Regions from separate parts of the Pseudomonas spirodelae genome, predicted to be linked through region 2. Evidence: riboswitches for the same ligand, from Rfam matches in the RefSeq annotation. Region 2 holds a riboswitch; each other region holds the start of a gene.

Region 1 (5,663 bases), on a different contig from region 2:
CCGCGCCCTGCGCAATTTGCCCGGTTGTGAGCTGCTGCCGGTATTGGCAATTACCGCCCACAGCCACAGCGGTGATCGCGAGCGGTGTTTGGCGGCGGGTATGAGCGACTACCTGGCCAAACCGGTGAAGTTCGAGCAGCTGCGCAATCTTTTGCACGACTGGGTTCTATGCCGCGAGTCCTGATCTTACGATCTGCTGCGCGTAGGCCCTACTGCGTTAAAAGCAGGCTCGGTAAGCCACTTGTGGCTAACGCGCTTTAGCGCGGCCCGTAGGGCGAGTGAAACGAGTAATGCTCATTTACAGCTCGTAAACTCGTATGCGAGCCCAGTCCGCTTGATTCGCTGCGCTCACCCTACGGGCCAGCCTATGGCTGTTACTCCTCTGCGCTGCGTTTCTCGCCTGCTTTGACCAGCCGAAGGCTGTTACTAACGTAGCGCCTTGTATGGCTCTAGCTCGCGAGATCGTAAATACATTATTGAGTTGTATGCGCCAGCGGCTGACCGATACACCCTCTCTTATGCCCGGAATCGCCCTTTAGTCATGGTCTGAATCCTGATTCACTTGAGCGACAGTGAATCAGGATTCAGATTATGGCCTATCGCACCACTGCACTTCGTCTCGATCGTGACCATGCCCTGCGTGAGCGGATTATCAGCGCCGCTCTGGTGCGGGTTGCCGAGGGCGGCTTTGCGGCGTTGACCATGCAGGCGCTGGCTGACGATGTCGGCATTGCCACTGGCAGCCTGTACCGCCACTTCAGCAGTAAAGGCAGCATGGCCGCCGAGGTGTTTGCCGTGGCCAGCCAGCGCGAGGTCGATGCGTTAGCCGCCACCGTGCGTGGCCAAGGCAACCCGGCGGCGCGTTTAGCTGCTGGGCTTGAGCGCTTTGCGGCGCGTGCCTGGGACAGTCGCCAGTTGGCCTTTGCGTTGATTGCCGAACCGGTCGATGCGGAGGTCGACGAACAACGGCTGTTGTACCGCGAAGCCTATGCCGATCTATTCGTCGAGCTGCTCCAAGAGGGTACGGCGCAAGGGGTATTCCGCGTGCAGCAAATCGGCCTGGTTGCTGCCTGCCTGGTCGGCGCGATTGCTGAAGTCCTGGTCGGCCCCTTGTCGCCGCCGGCCCGCACTGCCCGCGAAGCCGGTTATCCCGCCCCTAGCCTGGCCGAAGTCAGCCAGACCTTGGTCACTTTTTGCTTACGCGCCGTAGGCGCCCGCTTGCCCGAAGAGGAGCCTCAGCTATGAATGCCAGCCAACATGCCGAAACCCATGAAGTGTTCAACCAGGTGCCGCCGCTGGATGGCGCCAATTTGTACCGCATGGACCTGCCGCTGCAGGAATGGACCCAGCGTTTCGGCGGTGGCTGGGCCGAGCAGCGTCTTGACGTTTACGGTGGCCTGGCGGGCGGCGAGTTGATGGCTGCGGGCTTTCTCGCCAATGAGCACAAGCCGGTGTTCAAAAGCCACGACCGCTATGGCCATCGCGTGGACCTGGTGGAGTTTCATCCGGCTTATCATCAGTTGATGAGCGCGGCTATCGAGCATGGTTTGCCGTCCATGCCCTGGACCGATCCGCGTGCCGGTGCTCAGGTGGCGCGCGCGGCCTTGAGTTACTTGCACAGCCAGGCCGAAGCCGGCAGCGGTTGCCCGTTGACCATGACCTTCGCCAGTGTGCCGGCCCTCAAGCTGCAAGCTGATGTCGCTGAGAAGTGGTTGCCGAAAATCCTCTCCACCCAATACGACCCGCGCAACCTGCCGATTGAGCAGAAAACCGGCGCGACCATCGGCATGGCCATGACCGAGAAACAGGGCGGCACCGATGTGCGCGCCAACACCACGCGGGCTTATGCGGTGGGGCTTGGCGGGCCAGGGCAGGCGTATGAGCTGGTTGGCCACAAGTGGTTCTGCTCGGCGCCAATGTGCGATGCCTTTCTCACCCTGGCTTACACCACTAAAGGGCTGACCTGCTTTCTGCTGCCGCGGCATCGCCCGGACGGCACGCGTAACGAGTTCTACATCCAGCGCCTGAAGAACAAACTGGGCAATTGGTCGAACGCCTCCAGCGAGGTCGAATTCCGTGGCGCACTGGCTTGGATGGTCGGCGAAGAAGGGCGCGGCGTGCCGACGATTATTGAGATGGTCGCGCTAACCCGCTTCGACTGCATGATCGGCTCCAGCGCCCTGATGCGTCAGGCGCTGACCCAGGCCGCGCATCACTGCGCCCATCGCCAGGTCGGCGGTCGCGTGCTCAGCGAGCAGCCGCTGATGCAGAACGTTCTGGCCGACCTGGCTCTGGAAAGTGAGGCGGCGCTGGCGTTAACCCTGCGCATGGGCAAAGCGCTGGACAATCCGCACGACGAACAGGAGGACAAGTTCGCCCGGCTGGTCACCGCCGTGGGCAAGTATTGGATCTGCAAGCGGGCGCCAGCGATGATCAACGAGGCCGCCGAATGCATGGGCGGTGCCGGTTACGTTGAAGACACCATTCTGCCGCGTCTGTACCGCGAAGCACCGGTTAACTCGACCTGGGAAGGCTCGGGCAATGTGCAGTGTTTAGATGTGCTGCGCGCGCTGTCCAAAGAGCCGGGCGTGCTCGATGCGCTGTTTGTCGAATTGGGCGATGGCCATGGTGATGCGCGTTTGAAAGCCCATATCAGCAAGCTGCAGGCGGACTTTCGCGACACCGCCGACATCCAGTATCGCGCCCGTCAACTCACGGAAGATGTAGCCCTGGCGCTGCAAGCCAAGTTGCTGCTGGAGGCCGGTCATGCCGCGGTATCCGATGCCTTTATCGCCAGCCGTCTGGGCGGCCAAGGTGGCCGGGTTTATGGCACGTTGCCGCGCGGTATTGATGTCGACGCTCTGATAGCGCGCGGTGCAGCGCATCTGCTTTAGGGCTTCGACCTCTCTAGCATGGGTGTTTGTGCGAATTGTGGGGTGCGCCTGAAACTTCAGTCGGGCCCTGCTTCGGGTTCTGTCATTTCTGCGTGCAGCCGGGTAAGGTGGCCGCCGATGGTTCCGCAGCGTGTTACGCGAGTGGATGAAAAGGGAACATGGTGGGTACAGCAACACGTACCGAAGCCATGGCTGCCCCCGCAACTGTAAACGGTGAGCGACGCCCATATGCCACTGGCCGCAAGGTTGGGAAGGCGGGTGAAGTATTAAGCCGTGAGCCAGGAGACCTGCCATCGACGCCGGGCACGATGCCCAATCCCTCAATCCAGATCATCGCGCGGTGGGCGCGGTACAGGAATCTCTATGCACATCGAACCCGAAGTTGTTACTGGCGCCAAACTCTTCCTCAGTTATGCCACCGCCGCAGGTGCCCTTGGCCTCACGGCCAAACTTGCCTTCGACAGCATCCGCAGTAACGGCGGCGTTGCCGCTCTGGCCTTGCGTAGCCTGCTGACCACTGCGTTGGTGTTCTGTTTCTTCGAAGTCTTCCCGCATCAGGCGGTGGGCGTTTCCGAGGTGCACCTGATCCTCGGCTCGACCCTGTTGCTGCTGTTCGGCGCGGGTGCAACGGCTGTCGGTCTGTCGCTTGGTCTGCTGCTGCAGGGTCTGCTGTTCGCGCAGTTTGACCTGCCGCAATACGGCATGAACGTCACGACCTTGCTGCTGCCATTATTCGGCATCCACCTGCTGGCCAAGCGCATCATCGCGCCGGGCACCGCCTATGTGGACCTCTCCTACAAGCAGGCCCTGGCACTGTCGACGGCCTATCAGGGTGGCATCGTTGCCTGGGTGGCTTTCTGGGCGGTCTATGGCAACGGTTTCTCCGGCGAGAACCTGGTGGCAGTAGGCAGCTTCGGTCTGGCCTATATGAGCGTGATCCTGATCGAGCCACTGGTCGACCTTGGCGTGCTGGCCGCTGCCAAGGCGTTCTCTGGTTATAGCCGCGCTCCGCTGTTCAATACACGCCTGCACCAGCCAGCCTGATCAGTCCCTGCCAGCTTGCTGGAGTTGCGCTTCAGTGGCCCGGACGGGCTGCTGATGCGCAGCTTAGCCCTAGGCTGAACAGTGATCGCCTGCCAGTTAAGGCTGCCTTGGCGTGTGGTAAAACGCGCCGCGCGGCTTAATACCTGGCGCAGTTGCTGCGCGTTGGCGGTGCTGGTTGCTTGGTTTGCCCCATGGGTATGCCGGGCACGTGACCCGCTGGCGCGCTGCCCCCATAACCGCTGCTCAAGAACTTGCAGGCGCTGCTCAAGTAGCCTGCCTGCGCAGGCAACGCCGCGCTATCGCCCGTGCCGCGTATCAGGGCAAGATAGAGCCATTCTGTTCAGCCAGGAAGGTGCCTTGTGAACCCTTGTTCCGATGACTTTATTGTTGCCAATACCGCTGAAGAGGCGGTGGATCGACTGGCCGCCCTGCATCTGCACGCGACTAGTGGCTTGAGTGCGGCGCTTAAGCGCTACTTGAAAGAGCGCATCAAGCCCGACGCCGCTGAGCAGTGCCAGTTCCGTTATCCCGAGTTGCGCCTGACCTACCTCTGTCAGGGCGAGGCGCCGACCACGGTGCGCGCCTATGCCAAGGTGCAGGTGCCCGGCACCTACAGCGTCACCGTGACTCATCCGGCGGCGTTCCGTAAGTACCTGCTGGAGCAGTTGTGCCCGCTGATGAATGACTTCACCGTGAAGGTCGAGGTGGGCGTCAGCCAGCAGAATATTCCTTACCCTTATGTGGTGGAGCAGGGCGATGAGCTGGCCGGCTCCGGGGTGACGGCAGCCGAGTTGGTGCGGGTATTTCCCAGTACCGACTTGTCTGCGGCCACCGATGGCACCGCCGACGGTTTGTATGACTGGGAAAACACCGACCCGCTGCCGCTGGCGCTGTTCGATGCTGCGCGGGTGGACTTCTCTCTGCGTCGTCTGGTGCATTACACCGGCAGCGACTGGCGCCATGTACAGCCGTGGATTCTGCTGACCAACTACCACCGCTATGTTGACCAATTTATCCGCCATGGTCTGGACATGCTGGTCGGTGAGTCGCGGTTCACCCGTATGGTGCTGCCGGGCAATGTGGTGATCCAGCGCGGCATGGCCGAAGGCGAAATGCAGGCGATTATCGAGAATGTCATCTGGCACCGTTACCAGATGCCGGCCTATCACCTGCAGGCGGATGATGGTCACGGCATCACCCTGGTCAATATCGGCGTCGGGCCCTCCAACGCGAAGAACATCACCGATCACCTAGCCGTGCTGCGTCCGCATTGTTGGCTGATGATCGGCCACTGCGGCGGGCTGCGGCAGTCGCAAACCATCGGCGATTACGTGCTGGCTCACGCCTACATGCGCCGCGACGGCATTCTCGACCGCGTATTGCCGCCGCATATTCCCCTGCCGGCCCTGGCCGAAGTGCAGCAGGCATTGCAGGCGGCGGCGCGACAGGTGACGGGTGAAGAGGGTGATGAATTGAGGAAGCGCCTGCGCACCGGCACCGTGCTGACCTACGACGACCGTAACTGGGAGTTGCGCTGGGCGCAGGAACGGCCGCTGATCAACCTGTCGCGCGCCGTGGCAGTGGACATGGAAAGCGGCACCGTCGCCGCGCAAGGCTATCGCCTGCGGGTGCCCTACGGCACCTTGCTGTGTGTCTCGGATAAACCGCTGCACAGCGAGATCAAGTTGCCGGGCGCGGCCGGGGCGTTCTACGAGCGCGCGGTGA
Region 2 (5,663 bases):
CCGGTGTCGTCCAGCCAGGTTTCGACCTGGGCCAGGCAGGCGGCCTCCTTGAGGCTGGCCACGGCAATCGGCAGCGGGTTGAGGCCTTGAGCCTGCAGGCGCTGACAGAACACATCGATAAAGCCGGTGTTCGCCGCCTGCACTTGAGTGCGATAAAACAGCAGCGCCACCACCGGCGCAGTCGCTTGCCAATTAGCCTGCCAGTCGGCCAAAACCGCGCGGGCCTGCTGCGGGTGATAGAGGCCCACGCGCGGCAACAGCTGCGGCTCGCCCCAGACATAGTCACGCTGCAGCCACTGGCTGGCGATGCAATTGAACAGCTGCCGCGCATTCTGCGCGCCGCCCTGACGGAGGAACTGCCAGAGCCGCTCGGCCTCAGCCAGCGGTACAGTGCTCAAGCCCATCAGCTCAGGGTCGGGATTGTCGCAGCCGGGCACCATGATCACCCGCGCACCGCGCTCGGCCAGCTCAACCAAACGCTCGATGCCGTAGCGCCAGTAACTGACGCCGCCGTGCACGGCAATCAGGATCACCTTGGCGTGTTGCAGCACCTGCTCGACATAGAGGTCCACCGAGGCGTGATTGCTCAACTGCGCCGGGCTGGCCAGACGCAGGCTGGGATAATCCTCGGGTAACTGCCGCGCCACCTCAGCCAACAGCGACAACTGTGAATCGCCGGTGCAGAGAATCACCAGCTCGGCCGGTGTCTGGCCGAGGTCGGCGATGCTGTCGACCGGTACTTGGCTGCCGGGCTGGGTGCGGATTAGATGCATGGGGGCTTAGTTCGCCAATGCCGCCTGCAATTCAGCGCTGATGACAGCCTGATCAAGATGCTGACCAATCACGATCAAGCGGCTGACCCGCACTTCGTCAGCCTGCCAGGCGCGGTCGAAGTGTTTGTCGAAGCGCTGGCCAACACCTTGCAGCAACAAACGCATCGGTTTGCCGGGAATCGCCGCGAAACCCTTGATGCGCAGGACGCCATGCTTGGCTACTGCGTCCTTCAATGCGCCCAGCAAGCGTGCTTCCTCGGCCTCCGGTAGTTCCACGTGGAACGAGTCGAATTCGTCGTGATCGTGCTCTTCATGGCCTTCCAGGTCATGGTGGGTCTTGCGGCCTTCGATGTGCAGCTCGGTTTCGCAGTTGAGGCCCAACAGCACGTTCAGCGGCAGTTCACCGCCATGGGCTTCGATGATTTTCACTGCCGGCGGCAACTCTTCCGCCACTTCGGCGCGCACCGCCGCCAGGGCGGCGGCGTCGAGCAAGTCGGCTTTATTGAGGATCACCAGGTCAGCGCTGGCCAACTGATCTGCGAACAGCTCATGCAGCGGCGATTCGTGGTCGAGGTTTGGGTCAAGCTTGCGCTGCTGATCGACCTGGTCAGGGAAAGCGGCGAAGGTACCGGCGGCCACGGCTGGGCTGTCGACCACGGTGATCACCGCATCAACGGTGCAGGCGTTACGGATTTCCGGCCAGTTGAACGCCTGCACCAGCGGCTTGGGCAGGGCCAGGCCGGAGGTTTCAATCAGGATATGGTCGAGTTCACCACGGCGCGCCACTAACTCGCGCATCACCGGGAAGAACTCTTCCTGCACGGTGCAACACAGGCAACCGTTGGCCAGCTCATAGACGCGGCCATTAGCCTCTTCTTCGCTGCAACCGATGGAGCACTGCTTGAGGATTTCGCCATCAATACCCAGCTCGCCGAACTCGTTGACGATCACCGCGATACGCCGACCGCCCGCGTTTTCCAGCATGTGGCGCAGCAAGGTGGTTTTACCGGCACCGAGAAAGCCGGTGACGATGGTGACGGGAAGTTTGCCGAGGGTTTGCATGGCGAGTCCTGCGTGACGTCGAAAGAAAGACGAGCAGGAGGCGGCACAGACATGACAGCCACGGGGCGTCAGCCAACACCACCGGATCACCCCGCCCGGTTGTCGAAAGCGTGACGAGGCAGGTCTCCTGGCTCACGATCTGCGCGCTGCGCGACCCTTCACCTTCCCGCCTGCGGCAGTGGTGTATCGAAGGGCTTTCGACCGTTCACAGTTGCGGGGGCAGCCAAGGCATTCACCTTGTTCCCTCTTAGCTTCAGCGGCAGAGCCGCGAAGAACCTCGAACGCGCCAAGGCTACGCAGACCATGACGGCCGGTCAATCACGGTTGACCGCTAAGAGCCGCCATGATCAGCTACGCCGCCGCAGAAACCGAGCGCCGTAGATCATGCCCAGCCCTGTCGATAATTGCCCCGCCGCTATTCAAGTGGTCGCCGGGCTCGGCTGTCGCAGCGGCTGCAGTATGGAAGATTTGCTCAGCCTGCTGCTGCACAGCTTGCAGGCACATGGCCTGACTGTGGATAACTTGGCGGGGCTGGCGAGCATCGCGCACAAGCGTGACGAGCCGGGTCTGCAGGCACTGGCCAATCGCCTCGGCCTGCAGCTGAGCCTTTTCAACTCGGCAGAACTGCAGCCCTATCAACCAGACGTGCAAAGCTCGCCGATTACCCTGGCCGCCACCGGCAGCCCGGCAGTCGCGGAACCCTGCGCCCTGGCGCTGGCCGAACGCCTGGGCGGCCAACCGGCCCGACTGCTTGGCGAAAAAACCCGCAACGCCAGTGCCACCTGCGCGCTGGCGTCGATTGCACCCAAGGATGTGTCATGACCGTCTACTTTATCGGTGCCGGCCCCGGCGACCCCGAGCTGATCACCGTCAAAGGCCAGCGCCTGCTACGCAGCTGCCCGGTAATTCTCTACGCCGGCTCGCTGGTGCCGGCAGCGGTGCTGGAAGGCCATAACGCTGAGCAGGTGGTGAACACGGCTGAGCTGCACCTGGATGAAATTATCGAGCTGATTGCCCAGGCGCACAGCAAAGGCCAGGACGTGGCCCGCGTGCATTCCGGCGACCCGTCGCTATATGGCGCGATTGGCGAACAGATCCGCCACCTGCGTCGGCTGGAAATTCCCTTCCAGATCATTCCCGGCGTTACGGCGACCGCTGCTTGCGCCGCCCTGCTGGAAAGCGAGCTGACCCTGCCCCAGGTGTCGCAGACACTGATTCTCACGCGCTACGCGAGCAAATCGAATATGCCCGAGGGCGAGGCGCTGGGCGACCTGGCCCGTCACGGCGCGACCATGGCCATTCACCTCGGCGTGGTACATCTGAGCAAAATCGTCACTGAGTTGCTGCCGCATTACGGCGCGGATTGCCCGATTGCCGTGGTGCACCGGGCCAGCTGGCCGGATCAGGATTGGGTCAGCGGCACCCTCGCCACCATCGAAGAACAGGTGTGCGCCAAGGGATTTCGCCGCACCGCGCTGATCCTCGTCGGCCGTGTGCTGCACGCCGAACAGTTCGCCGACTCGGCGCTGTATAACGCCGAGCATCGCCACCTGTTCAGGTCAGCGGACGATTAACAGGCTGCTAGAGATGAATCTCCGCAGCCTTGATCCCCAGTAACCGCAGCTCTTCGATCAAACCATTGAGGTCAGCGAAGGACTCCACCTGCTCCTGGTCATCAACCAGAAAGAAGCTGGTGCCTGCGCCTTTCTTCAACATCACAATCCATTCCCGGGTATTGGCCGGGTTGACGATGATATGTGTATCAAAGACCCCACCCTGAGCCTGCTTATTCTTTATATCTTCACGTTTCATCAGCTCGCCCCTGCTTATTCAACCGTTACCGATTTCGCCAGATTACGCGGTTGGTCGACGTCGGTGCCCTTGAGTACGGCCACGTAATAGGACAGCAGCTGCAGCGGAATGGTGTAGAGAATCGGTGCCAGGGCATCGTGGATATGCGGCATGTTCACCACGTGGGTGCCCTCGCCATTGCTCATGCCCGCCTGCTCATCGGCAAACACCAGCAGCTCGCCGCCACGGGCGCGGACTTCCTGCAGGTTGGATTTGAGCTTTTCCAGCAGTTCGTTGTTCGGCGCCACGGTCACCACCGGCATGTCGCTGTCGACCAACGCCAACGGGCCATGCTTGAGCTCGCCAGCCGGGTAGGCTTCGGCGTGAATATAGGAGATTTCCTTGAGTTTGAGCGCACCTTCCATTGCCACCGGATACTGCGCGCCACGGCCGAGGAACAGGCTGTGGTGCTTCTCAGCGAACAACTCGGAGACCTTCTCCACCACGCTGTCCATGGCCAAGGCTTCACCGAGGCGGGTCGGCAGGCGACGCAACTCTTCCACCAGCTCGGCTTCCAGGGTTTTATCCAGGGTGCCGCGCACCTGACCGAGGGACAGGGTCAGCAGCATCAGCGCGACCAACTGGGTGGTGAAGGCTTTGGTTGAGGCTACACCGATTTCCGGGCCTGCTTGGGTCAGCAGGGTCAGATCGGACTCACGCACCAGCGAGCTGATGCCGACGTTGCAGATCGCCAGGCTGGCCAGATAGCCACCCTGGCCGGGTGCATGCTCCTTGGCATTGCGCAGGGCTGCCAGGGTGTCGGCGGTTTCGCCAGACTGGGAGATGCTGACAAACAGGGTGTCCGGCTGCACCACCACCTTGCGGTAACGGAATTCGCTGGCCACTTCGATTTGGCAGGGAATCCCGGCCAGGCCTTCCAACCAATAGCGCGCGACCATACCGGCGTGGTAACTGGTGCCGCAGGCCACAATCTGCACGTTTTTTACTTTGCCGAACAACTCGGCCGCTTGCGGACCAAACGCCTGCACTAATACATGATCTGTGCCCAGACGGCCTTCCAGGGTGCGCTGCACGACCTTGGGCTGCTCGTGGATTTCCTTAAGCATAAAGTGGCGGTACTCGCCCTTGTCGGCGGCTTCCGCACCCTCGTGGTATTGCACGCTCTCGCGCGTCACAGGCTCACCGGAGGCATCCCAAATCTGCACGCTGTCGCGCTGGATTTCGGCGATATCGCCTTCTTCCAGGTACATAAAGCGGTCGGTGACCTGACGCAGGGCCAGCTGGTCGGAGGCGAGGAAGTTCTCACCCAAACCCAAACCAATCACCAGCGGGCTACCGCTGCGCGCCGCGATAAGACGGTCAGGCTGCTTGGCACTGATCACCGCCAGGCCGTAAGCGCCGTGCAGTTGCTTAACCGCCAGTTTGAGGGCGGCGGTCAAATCAGGCTGAGATTTGAGGGTGTGATCGAGCAGATGGACGATCACTTCGGTATCGGTGTCGGAGCTGAACGTGTAACCGAGGCCTTTGAGCTGAGCACGCAGTTCTTCGTGGTTCTCGATAATGCCGTTGTGCACTACCGCCAGTTCACTGCCGGAGAAATGCGGGTGGGCATTACGCTCGCTTGGCGCACCGTGGGTGGCCCAACGGGTGTGGGCGATACCCAGGCGACCCGCCAGCGGCTCCTGGCGGAGTGCCGCTTCCAACTCACTGACCTTGCCGACACGGCGACTGCGGTACAGTTCGCCCTGATCGTTAAGCAACGCCACACCGGCGCTGTCGTAACCGCGGTATTCCAGGCGCTTGAGGCCTTCAACCAGCACGGCGGTGATATTGCGTTCGGCGACTGCGCCTACGATGCCACACATATTCTTCTCCTTAAGCCTCGACGCTGGCGCAGATCAGCTTGATCCCACGCGCGGTCAATTGTTCACGGGCCTGGTTATCCAGGCGCTCGTCAGTAATCAGGGTATGGATGCCGCCCCAGGGCAGCTCCAGGTTGGGAATCTTGCGGCCGAT
Region 3 (5,663 bases), on a different contig from region 2:
ACCAAGCTTCCAGATGTTGGGGGCGATGGAGAAACTCTGTGAGCAGTTGGCAGCGGCCGAGTGAGTCGTGAAAGCAAGAAGGCCGCCCAATAGGCGGCCTTCTTGTAGGTGCTGCGTGGCTAGAAACGGTAGCCGACGCTTAGCTGTACCTGTTCTTCTGGAGCCGGGTAGCGGCTGTTGATAAAGCCAAAGGCATCATATTGCTTACCGGTGAGGTTATTAACCCGCAGCTTGCTATTGAATTGCCTGTAGTCGTAGCTGAGCGCGGCGTTGAGAAGGGTGTAACCACCGGCTTTTTGCTGGCTGTTGGCATCATCGCCTGAGTAGTAGCGATTCCCGGTGTATACCGCTTCCACATAGCTTTTCAGCCCTGGCAGGATTTCATAGCTCAGGTGAGCGCTAGCGCTATGCGGCGCAACCCAGGGCACGTCGTTACCTTTGAAACTGCCCGCGCGGTACTGCGCATCGGTAAAGCTGTATTGGCCGCCAATGCTCAAGCGCTTAGTTAGTTGGCGCTCTGATTCCAATAGCAGTCCGTCGCGGCGAGTCTTATCCAGATTAATGTTGGCACCCTTACCTTGGAAACCAAGCGGGTTAACGATCTCGGAGTCGTACATCAGCTCATCTTGTAGATCCATTCGATATAGCGTCGCTTGGTAGCGCTGGACGCCGTCTTGCCACTCGATGCCGCTTTCCCACGAGACGCCGGTTTGTGGTTTAAGAAAGACGACGTCAGGCAAGGTAAAGGCATTGTCGTTAACGTTGGCCCAGCGCAGTACATCCTCGCGCTTGATAAACACGCGGGTCTGTTGATTAGCTTGCCAGCTCAAGCCAATGCTGGTGCTGTCTTCGTTATCGCGATGTTTGAGTTGTTCCGATTTATTGTTGTCGTCGGCTTCGCTATTGCGATAGCCCAGGGTCAACGTCACGTCATTACCGAGGCTCTGGCTGAACTGCGTATACCAGTCACGCAGTGTTTGCTGAAATGCGGTGGCGTTGTACTCGTAATCGCTGCTGATGTGGTCGTGGCCCAGCAGCCATTCTGCATTGCCAAGGCTGTTGTCGAAGCGTGCGGTGATACGCGGGCTAAACGTTTCTATACGGGTGCCTTGGATGAACGGCGAAACGAATGACCCGTAGTTGAAGCTTCCGATACCGTCTTGATCGCTCTGGCTGTAATCGAAATGGGTGGTCCAAACATTGTCTAGCTGTTGTTCAAGCGCAAAGCGGTGAACTTGGGTTTTGCTGTTGTTGTAGCCATTGCTGTTTGCGTCATAGCTGGCTTTGCGGTCAGCCCTGCGTTCGGCAAGGCTCAAGCTTCCTGGATACAACAGCTCATCATTCACCGTCTGGTATTCGTATAACGCATGGCCGCTGTCATGGTCATAACGTAGGCGGGCAAAGGCGTTGCTGTAGTTGGCGTTGTTGTGGTCGCGGTAGTTATCGGTGTTGCGGGTTTCGCCGCTCGCATACAACGAGAAGCCGGCGCCCAGCTGTTGGCTGATATGGCCGCGGTAGGCTTCGAGGTCGTGACTGCCGATGCTGCTCTCGATATAGGCTTCATTGCTAGAGGGCGTGCGGGTAATGATGTTGATCACCCCGCCGACGGCTTGGTCACCATAAAGCACCGTCCCCGCCCCGCGAATGATCTCGATGCGCTCAATGTTGGCCAGTGGCACGCTGTTAAAGTCTGGCCCTGCCTGTGAGGGCTGGTTGAGGCGACGCCCATCAACCAGCACCAATGTGTTGTTCGCCGCGTTCTCGCCAAAGCCGCGCAAACTTAGAGCGGCTCGGTTGCCGTCGCCCATGGTGTCGCGTATCTGCAAGCCGGCTTGAGCCCGTAGCACATCAATAAGTGATGAAGCCGCAGTTTCTTCAATCTGCTTGCGATCAATGACCTTAACACTGGCCGGTGCCGGCGCTTTTAGCGCAGTGGCGCGGGTGATCACCAGCGGCGGTAATTCATAGCTGCTGGTATCGGTAGCAGCCAGGGCGAGATTCGGCGCTAGCACCACTGCCAGGGCAAGGCGGGACATTTTCATTTAGAGAATCCTCAAAAGGTCGAAAGACTTTTGAGGAGGGCAGGGGCAAGAACGGGCGCGCGGGCGCAGCCTGAGCTTGACGGTGATGCCCTCCGCAACACCCGTCACATCCAGCAAGGCCGGTCTCCGGACTCTCGACGTGCGTGGCCTCGTCCTTCCCAGATTGCTCCAGTGGCACGTGTGAGGCGACGTGCAGATTCGCTCTGCGGTCGATTACCGTTGCGGGGGCAGCGCCGGAATAGCTCTTTATGAGCGCACCGGCTTCCCGTTTAACGCCGCTTTACGGATAAAGGGCGCACCTTGGCGGAAGTAAAACGCCGCGCACCTTAATGCGCGGTTAAATCTATTACAAGCGAGCTAGGTTCAGCGCGGGATGAGCGGTACTCATACAGCCTGAAATGCGAGCCGGGCGCGTATGGCCGCTTCGATACCGGCGGCATCCAGCCCGCACTCGGCGAGCATCTGCGTGGGCTTGGCGTGCTCGACGTAGTAGTCAGGCAGGCCGAGGTGCAGCAGCGGTTTGAGGATGTTCTCGCGGGCAAGGAATTCGCTGGCCGCACTGCCGGCGCCGCCCATCACGCTGTTCTCTTCAATCGTCACCAGCAGTTCATGGCTGGCGGCCAGTTCACGTACCAGGGCTTCGTCCAGCGGTTTGACAAAGCGCATGTCGACCACAGTGGCATCCAGCGCTTCACCGACCTTGAACGCCTCACTCAGCTGTACGCCGAACACCAGCAGGGCGGTTTGCTTGCCCTGGCGGCGGATAATGCCTTTGCCGATTTCAAGGGGCTCAAGGCCTGGTTCGATGGTCGCATTAGGGCCTGTGCCGCGCGGGTAGCGCACGGCTGCCGGGCCATCGAACAGGTGGCCGGTGGTGAGCATGCGGCGCAGTTCGTTTTCATCACTCGGCGTCATCACCAGCATACCGGGGATGCAGCGCAGGTAGGAAATATCGAAGCTGCCGGCGTGGGTCGGGCCGTCTTCGCCAACCAGCCCGGCACGGTCGATGGCGAACAGCACGTCGAGGTGCTGTACGGCGACATCGTGAATCAGCTGGTCATAGGCACGCTGGAGGAAGGTCGAGTAAATCGCCACCACCGGCTTAACCCCGTCGCAGGCCATGCCGGCGGCCAGGGTGACCGCATGTTGTTCGGCGATGGCGACGTCGAAATAGCGCTCGGGGTAACGTTCGCTGAACGCCACCAAATCCGAGCCTTCTTTCATCGCCGGGGTGATGCCGACCAGGCGTGGGTCTTGCGCGGCCATGTCGCACAGCCACTGACCGAATACGCTGGAATATTTAGGGCCTGTGGGCTGCTTGGCCACGGGCGGGGCGTTGATGGGCTCCAGCTTGGTGATCGCGTGATAGCCAATCGGGTCGACTTCAGCGGGCGCAAAGCCCTTACCTTTCTTGGTCACCACATGCAGGAACTGCGGGCCGTCGAGGTCACGCATATTGCGCAGGGTGGCGAGCAGGCTTGGCAAGTCGTGGCCGTCGATCGGGCCGATGTAGTTCCAGCCGAGTTCTTCAAACAGGGTGCCGGAGACCAGCATGCCCTTGGCATGCTCTTCAGTTTTACGGGCAATCTCCCAGGCACCGGGCAGTTTGGACAGAACTTTTTTGCTGCCTTCACGCATATTGGCGTAGGTGCGGCTGGAGAGGATCTTGGCCAGGTAGGTGGACAGGCCGCCGACATTTTTCGAGATCGACATGTCGTTGTCGTTGAGCACCACCAGCATATTGGCTTTGACGTCGCTGGCGTGATTTAGCGCCTCGAAGGCCATGCCGGCGGTCAGCGCGCCATCACCGATCACCGCGACTGATTTGCGCTTGCTGCCCTGCATGCGCGCCGCAATGGCCATGCCGAGCGCCGCGCTGATGCTGGTGCTGGAGTGGCCGACGCCGAAGGTGTCGTATTCACTTTCCGAGCGGCGTGGGAAGGCGGCGATGCCGTCCTTCTGGCGCAGGCTGCCCATCTGCTCGCGACGGCCGGTGAGAATCTTGTGTGGGTAGGCCTGGTGGCCCACATCCCACACCAGGCGGTCGTCCGGGGTGTCGAAGACATAATGCAGCGCCACGGTCAGCTCGATCACACCGAGGCCCGCGCCGAAATGTCCACCGGTCTGCCCGACTGTATACAGCAGGTACTGGCGCAACTCGTCGGCCAGGGTTTCCAGCTCGGCTTCACCCAGGCGGCGCAGCTCGTCCGGCGTATTGGCGCGGTCTAGAAGGGGCGTCAGCGGGCGCTCACGGGGAATCTCGTGGAAGGTCGTCGGCATCGGGCAGATCGTTATAGGAGCAAAAGATGCGGCAGTTTACCCGAAGCGCCGGAAACTGCCCAAACATGCTTCGGTTCAACGCAGCCGTTGCCCGGAATGCATCCGGGCAACGGTCAGTGGCTACCAGGTATCGACTGTGCGCTTCTTGCCGGTGCGCGACGTGGGCTTTGGCGCTGCATTCAGGCCGCGCAGCAGCCAGGCGCGAGTTTCCACGGGGTCGATCACCGCATCGATCTCCAGGAAGCTGGCCATATTGATGCCCTTGCCGTTTTGGTAAGCCTTGGCCACCAGCTTGTCGAATAATTGCTGGCGCGCGGCGGACTCTTCGATAGCTGCCAGCTCCTTGGCAAAACCCAGACGCACCGCACCTTCCAGGCCCATTGCGCCAAACTCGGCGCTGGGCCAGGCGATGGTAAACAGCGGCGAATGGAAGCTGCCGGCGGCCATGGCTTGCGCGCCGAGGCCGTAACCCTTGCGTAGCACCACGGTGAAAAACGGCACCGTCAGGCTGGCGGCCGCCACGAACATGCGCGACACATGGCGCACCGTGGCCTGTTTTTCTGCCTCTGGGCCGACCATAAAACCGGGTGTATCGCACAGCGACAGCAGCGGGATATCGAAGGCATCGCACAGCTGCATAAAACGCGCGGCTTTGTCGCCGGCCACGGCGTCGATGGCGCCGCCCAAGTGCGCGGGATTATTGGCCATCAAACCGAACGGTTTACCTTCAATGCGGATAAATGCGGTGATCAGCCCCGGGGCAAACTGGCGGCGCAGTTCCAGCACCGAGTCGCGGTCGGCCAGGATGGCGATGACCTGGCGGATGTCATACACGCGCAGGCGGTTCTCCGGGATGACATGCCGCAGCTCGCGCTGATCGGCGCATTGCCAGTCGCTGAGCGTGCCCTGGAAGTAGCTCAAGTATTGCTTGGCGACCTGCACGGCCTCAGTTTCATCTGCCACCAACACATCGATAACGCCATTGGGCCCCTGCACGCTGACCGGGCCGACTTCTTCCGGTTTGAAGCTGCCGAGGCCGCCGCCTTCGATCATCGCCGGGCCGGCCATGCCGATGGTGGCGTTGTCGGTGGCGATAATCACATCACAGCAACCGAGCAGGGCGGCGTTGCCGGCAAAACAGCGCCCGGATACCACGCCGACCAGCGGCACCAGCCCGGAGAGTTTGGCCATGCCAACAAAGGTGTGGCAGTCCAGCCCGGCGACGCCGACAAAATCAGTGTCCCCCGGACGGCCGCCACCGCCTTCGGCAAACAGCACCAGCGGCAAGCGCCACTGTGCGGCGAGGCCGAGCATGCGGTCGGTTTTCTTGTGGTTCATCAC
Region 4 (5,663 bases), on a different contig from region 2:
AAACCCAGCGTGGTCGCAACAGCACGCCGGCCAGGAAAAACACCGCCCAGGAGGCGCTGGGCAGATTGATGCTGGCGAAGTGACTGCCACGCGTCATGGCCAGCAGCAACGCCAGAGCGATGCCCGTCAGCAGCTGAGCACGGGTTGAAAGAATAGGCATGGGTATCTCCTCAGAGCGCTTGGTAGCGCAGGGTCAAGTAAAAGGCGCGGCCAGGTTGTTCGTAGGTCTGCGCCGTTTCGTAGTCACGGTCGAAGAGGTTGCTGACCTTAGCCTGCAGACGCCATTCGCTGTCGATGTGGTACTCGCCACGCAGATCGACCAAGGCATAGCCGGGCAGGCGTGAATCTTCGGTATTGCTGGCGTCGTTAAACCGCTGGCTGGCAGCGAACAACGTGGCACCGACGCCAAACGAGCCGATGCGGCGGTCGGCGTCGATATTGAAAGTGCGCTTGGCTCGACGCGCCAACTGATGCCCATGGTTTTCCTGGCTGCGGTCCTGCGGGTCGAGCAGCGTCAGGGTGGCTGCCAGGTCCCAATTCTCTAGCTGCGTACGCACACTCGACTCGAGGCCGCGAATGCGTGCGGACTCGACGTTCTGTGGACGCATCGGCTTACTGCCGGCCCAAACAATCAGGTCGTCGATCTGGTTTTCAAAAACGCTGAGACGCCATTCACCCCAGCCAGCACCGCCCTGCAGGCCGAGTTCGTAGTTTTCCGACTTTTCCGGTTTAAGGTCGGGGTTACCCGCGGTGGAACCGCTGTTCGGGGTATACAGGTCGTTAAAGGTCGGCGCACGGAAGGCGGTGCCGTAGGCAGCACTCAACGTCAGGCGCTCGCTGAGCTCATAGCTCCAGCCTAGGTTGCCAGTATCGTGCTCGCCGAACTGCTGGTTGTCGTCGCGGCGCAACCCAACGGACACGCCATGTCGACCGAAACGGCCCTGGTACTGAGTGTAATAACCGCGATTGTCGCGGGAGTCCTCAGCATAGGTGTCGGATGTGTCGATGCGGTCCTGCTGGTAATCAAAACCCAGGCTCAACAGTTGCTCGGGCGTCAGGCTAAAGTCGTTCTGCCAAGCAAAGGTGTAGCGCTCGGTGTCGAAGCGCGAGTAAAAACCACCATCACGGAAGTTGTCGGTGCGATCTTCGCTGTGACCGGCCTGCAAGGTCACATCCCAGGGCTCTAAGGGAGTGAAACGGGCACGACCGCCAAGCACCTGTTGCTCTCCATCGGCATAGCTGTAGCGCCCGGTTTTGCCGGAGCTGCTGCGCAGGTCTTGGTCGCTGTGGATGCTCGATTGCATCCAACTGCCGTCCAGTTCCAGACCGTTGACGAAGCGGTAGCCACCACGCAGTGAACCGGCCAGCTGGCGATAGCCATCGGCGTCTGGCTCGTAGGCACCTGCGGCACTAGGTCGGTAAGCGCGGGCATTAATCCCGTCGGTATCTTCGCTGCTCACGCCAAGGTCAAACCAGCCGTTCTGCGAACCACCGGCCAGGCCAGCATTAGCGCTGGAGCTGGAGCGCGTGCCGGTACCCAAAGCCAGGTAAGGTTTGAGCCCCTGCTTTGCGCCGCGCCGGGTGAAAATTTGAATCACCCCGCCAAGCGCCTCGGAACCATACAGACTGGAACGCGGGCCGCGCACCACCTCAATGCGTTCGACCAGCGCCAATGGAATGTCCTGCAGGGCGGCAGCACCAGAGGTGGCGGAACCCACCTTAACCCCGTCAATCAGCACCAATAGTTGCTTCTCGCTGGTACCGCGCAGGTACAACGAGGTGCTTTTGCCGCGGCCGCCGTTGCTAACGATCTGCACGCCAGCCAGACCGCGCAGCATGTCAGGCACGCTCTGTGCCTGGCTGCGCTCGATATCTTCACGGGTAATCACACTGCTCGACGCCACCGAGACCAACGGCGTAGCCGTTCGCGTGGCGGTGACCACCTGCTGAGCGAGGTTGAGGGGTTCTGCTTGTGCAGTTAAAAAAGGACTACAGCCCAGCCATAAAAGAACGGCCGGACGTTTATAAAAGGTGCGAAACAATGCCTGATTCTCCATCGCGCCGCCCGCGCGATACTGCTGAATAAAACATTGGGAGAACAGCATAGGCAGATAGAGCAGCAATACAGCCACATCAGCCCGGCAACGCCCTCCGCAATGCCGTGGATGCAGCAGGCCGGTCTCCGGGCTTACGAGTGGAACCTTGAGGTTCCTGGATCGCGCCTTCCCATGCCGGTGGGCACAGTGGCTAGTGGCGATCTTTGACTCGTTTACCGTTGCGGGGGCAGCGCCGGAATAGTTGCGTGGTTAACACGAAACGCACCGGCTTCCCTGTTTCACCCTTTGAACGCTATGCGTTTGGGGCACCTGTTGCAGGCGCGCAGGGTAGAGACTTGCATACAGAGCGTCAACGCATAACGCCGCGCATAGCACCGACGCCTCACGTGCCACTCAATGCCGCGGCATAAAACCCGCCGGCTTGCTTGCCAACCACTCAACAAAGGTACGCAAGCGTTCATCACTGAGCAGGCTGTCACGATTGTTGTAGATCAGCGCCAGCTCTTTTTCGCTGAACAGCCGGTGGATCTGGTTGTGACAGGCACGGCACACCCAGAGCGTGGCGCTGATGCGCTCATTTTTGCCGAAGCGCTTTTGTACGTAGACCTTGTTATGCAGCGCCTTGGGGATCAAGTGATGGCGCGTCAGCAGCGCCGCGCGGGCGCAGAGTTCGCAGGCATCGGGTTGTTCGGGCAGACGAATCGGTTCAGGCATACAGGCAACGGCGGGTCAGCGTTTACGGCACAGGCTCAGGCCATCGCCGAGCGGCAGCAGCGACAGGTCGATGCGCGGATCATCACGCAGCGCCAGGTTGAGCGCCTGAATCGCTCGGGTGTCAGCGCTCTCGGGGCACAGCTCAAGTACCCGACCACTCCACAGGGTGTTGTCGAATAGGATCAGCCCACCCTGACGTACCAGGCGCAGGGCGTGCTCCAAATAAGCCGGGTAGTTGGCTTTATCGGCATCGATAAACAGCAGATCAATTCGCCCTGCCAGCCCCTCAGCAGCAAGCGCCTCAAGTGTTTGCAGCGCCGGCGCCAGCCGCAGCTCAATACGCTCAGCGAGGCCCGCCTCAGCCCAGTAACGTTTGGCCGTGGCGTTGTAGTCGCCGGGAATATCGCAACAGATCAAGCGGCCATCGCTCGGCATGGCCTGGGCCATGCAGATAGCGCTGTAACCGGTAAAGGTGCCGACTTCGACAATCCGCCGCGCGCCGATCAGCTGTACCAATAAGGTCATAAACTGGCCCTGCTCGGGGGCGATTTGCCAGCGTGAATGAGTCAGCAGAGCGGTTTCGTCGCGCAGACGCTTGAGCAGTGGCGTCTCGCGCAGCGATACATCCAGCAGGTACTGATAGAGATCAGCATCGAGATTAAGCGTTTGAGTGGTCATAAAAGCCCCTCTACAAATACTCTGGGCTGGGCCTCAGGGGTTACCCGCCAGCTCTGGGGTGAACACGCGCTTGGCATTCAAGTAAGTACGCTGCCAATACGTATTACTCAGGCTGTCCAGGCGCACAGTGCCGCCGCTGGAGGGCGCATGCACGAAACGGCCATTGCCGACATAAATACCCGCATGGCTGACCTGGCTGCCGCCACTGGTGGCAAAAAACACCAGATCACCGCTTTGCAGCGCGTCGCGCCCAATGCCCGGTGCGCGCATGCTGATCAGCTCACGGGTAGTGCGCGGCAGCTTGATGCCTGCGGCATCGCGGTAAACAAAACCGATCAAGCCGCTGCAATCGAAGCCGCCTTCGGGGGTATTACCGCCATAGCGATAGGGCGTGCCCACCAAGCCCAACGCACGAAATAGCACATCATCAGCATTGCCGTTAAAGCTGCTGATGGGCTGATAAACAGTGGGTTGCGGGGTTGGCGCGGGCGCTTGACTCGCGCAGGCGCTAAGCAGCGCGGCCAACACAATCAAGCTGATACGGGAGAATGCGGTCATGGATAAGGCGATCCTGAGCCGGGATGCGCCCTACTCTGCCGGCTTGCACATGCGAGTGCAAGCTTTAGCTTTGCTTGGCAGGTTGTTGAAATCTATCGATATGCGTCAGACAGGATGCTGGCTGCAGCGGCCTTAACGTTGCGGCCGCTGCACGCCGCACTCAAGGGTTACGTACGAGGGACTCGGTTGGCGCCAGCGCCAAGGCCCGCTTGGCCTCGATAAAGGTGCGCTTCCAGTAGCGATCATCCAGGCTATCGACCCGCACACCGCCGCTGCGACTGCTGGAAGAATGGATGAATTGATCATCGCCCATATAGATGCCGGCATGGCTGACGCGACCACGGCCGTTGGTGCTAAAGAACAGCAGATCGCCCGGCTTAAGGTCATCACGCTCCACCAATGGGGCGTCGATATTGATCATGTCGCGGGTCGAGCGCGGCAACTTCAGGCCGGCCTCTTCTTTAAACAGGTAACCGATAAAACCGCTGCAATCGAAGCCGGAACTTACCGAGCCGCCGCCAAAGCGATAGCGCGTACCTACCAGTGACAGACCGTGGGACAGAATGCCGTCAGCCAGTTGCGGGAGTTTGTAGGCCTTTTCTTCGGTGAAATCGCCAAGGGCGGCTTCTTTGGCTTGCTCATCAAACTCGGCAAGGTCTGTCGAGGAGAACACTGAAGATTGAGTGGTCAGCTCCGGTTGCGGAGCATGGTTGGCGCAGGCGGCCAGGACCAGGGAAAGTGCGATAGGCACGAGGGGTGCGAGGCGTTGGAGCATGGGCACGACCGTGTCGGTTGATTTCACAAGAGCGCGACTATGCCCTCTATGACATGCATTTGCAAATTCTATGGCTCTAAATGTGACTCAGTAGTTCTGGCAAAACATCTAAAGCGCGCCCTTGCAGATGGACATCCACCCTATTGCTCAGGTCGCTGCGCTGCGGGTTGATATCGGCGGTGAATCCTCCTGCTTGCCGGGTGCGCAGCAACGGCTCGACGATGTAGGGAAAGCTGGCGCTGGTGCCGACGCTGATAACGACATCAAAGCCCTTGCCTAACTCGGCATACAGCGAAGCGATGGCCTGCTCCGGCAGCATTTCTCCAAATAGCACCACGGGCGGGCGCAGTATGCCGGCGCATTGCCGGCATTTGGGTGGCAGCGGCCGCTGCAAATGCGCGGCCAGTTCGGCATCTACAGCGCCACAAGACTGGCAATACAAGGGTGCCAGCTCGCCGTGAATCTCGATCACCCGCTCCATCGGGCTGCCTGCCGCACGGTGATAGCCATCAATGTTCTGCGTTAGCAGCCAGCAATGCGGTTTTCTGCGCTGCAGTTCAGCAATCGCGTAATGCCCAGCATTAGCCTGAGCGCCCAGGCAGGCCTTGCCCAGCTCCGCCAGGTACTTCCAGCACAGCGCCGGGTCGCGTTGCAGCATCGGCCCCGAGAGCGCCGTTTCAATCGGCAAGCCCTCAGCAGTCTGGCCGTTATACAGCCCACCCAGCCCTCGGTAAGTCGGCAACCCGGAGTCGGCCGACAAGCCAGCGCCGGTAATCAGCAAGATCCGCTCGGCCTGCTTGAGTTCCTCGGCGACGCGCTTGATGGCTTGTTCCATTAGCAGCTCCAACTTCAATGATTGACGGTATAGGCAAGCATCATCG

The links. A riboswitch is a leader RNA that binds a small molecule or an ion and turns the genes downstream of it on or off. The one in region 2 is predicted to bind cobalamin.
Region 1: another riboswitch for cobalamin. It lies ahead of SOP97_RS16905 (energy-coupling factor ABC transporter permease); the one in region 2 lies ahead of cobW (cobalamin biosynthesis protein CobW).
Region 3: another riboswitch for cobalamin. It lies ahead of SOP97_RS18170 (TonB-dependent receptor family protein); the one in region 2 lies ahead of cobW (cobalamin biosynthesis protein CobW).
Region 4: another riboswitch for cobalamin. It lies ahead of btuB (TonB-dependent vitamin B12 receptor); the one in region 2 lies ahead of cobW (cobalamin biosynthesis protein CobW).

What each region holds. Positions count from the first base shown of each region.
Region 1 is NZ_JAYEET010000051.1:27,716-33,378, forward strand. It holds gene SOP97_RS16890 (hybrid sensor histidine kinase/response regulator) at 1-184, shown strand, start outside; gene SOP97_RS16895 (TetR/AcrR family transcriptional regulator) at 592-1,245, shown strand; gene SOP97_RS16900 (acyl-CoA dehydrogenase family protein) at 1,242-2,894, shown strand; cobalamin riboswitch at 2,996-3,203, shown strand; gene SOP97_RS16905 (energy-coupling factor ABC transporter permease) at 3,258-3,938, shown strand; gene amn (AMP nucleosidase) at 4,298-5,663, shown strand, end outside.
Region 2 is NZ_JAYEET010000036.1:130,053-135,715, forward strand. It holds gene cobN (cobaltochelatase subunit CobN) at 1-773, opposite strand, end outside; gene cobW (cobalamin biosynthesis protein CobW) at 780-1,835, opposite strand; cobalamin riboswitch at 1,937-2,130, opposite strand; gene SOP97_RS11385 (cobalamin biosynthesis protein) at 2,220-2,657, shown strand; gene cobM (precorrin-4 C(11)-methyltransferase) at 2,654-3,409, shown strand; gene SOP97_RS11395 (hypothetical protein) at 3,417-3,647, opposite strand; gene glmS (glutamine--fructose-6-phosphate transaminase (isomerizing)) at 3,662-5,512, opposite strand; gene SOP97_RS11405 (DeoR/GlpR family DNA-binding transcription regulator) at 5,523-5,663, opposite strand, start outside.
Region 3 is NZ_JAYEET010000055.1:24,980-30,642, forward strand. It holds gene SOP97_RS18165 (cobalamin-binding protein) at 1-64, shown strand, start outside; gene SOP97_RS18170 (TonB-dependent receptor family protein) at 120-2,042, opposite strand; cobalamin riboswitch at 2,143-2,360, opposite strand; gene dxs (1-deoxy-D-xylulose-5-phosphate synthase) at 2,427-4,322, opposite strand; gene SOP97_RS18180 (carboxyl transferase domain-containing protein) at 4,443-5,663, opposite strand, start outside.
Region 4 is NZ_JAYEET010000057.1:103,681-109,343, reverse strand. It holds gene SOP97_RS19560 (hypothetical protein) at 1-160, opposite strand, end outside; gene btuB (TonB-dependent vitamin B12 receptor) at 171-2,057, opposite strand; cobalamin riboswitch at 2,157-2,385, opposite strand; gene SOP97_RS19550 (hypothetical protein) at 2,451-2,771, opposite strand; gene SOP97_RS19545 (O-methyltransferase) at 2,787-3,449, opposite strand; gene SOP97_RS19540 (C40 family peptidase) at 3,483-4,007, opposite strand; gene SOP97_RS19535 (C40 family peptidase) at 4,168-4,782, opposite strand; gene SOP97_RS19530 (NAD-dependent deacylase) at 4,859-5,617, opposite strand; gene SOP97_RS19525 (DNA-3-methyladenine glycosylase I) at 5,632-5,663, opposite strand, start outside.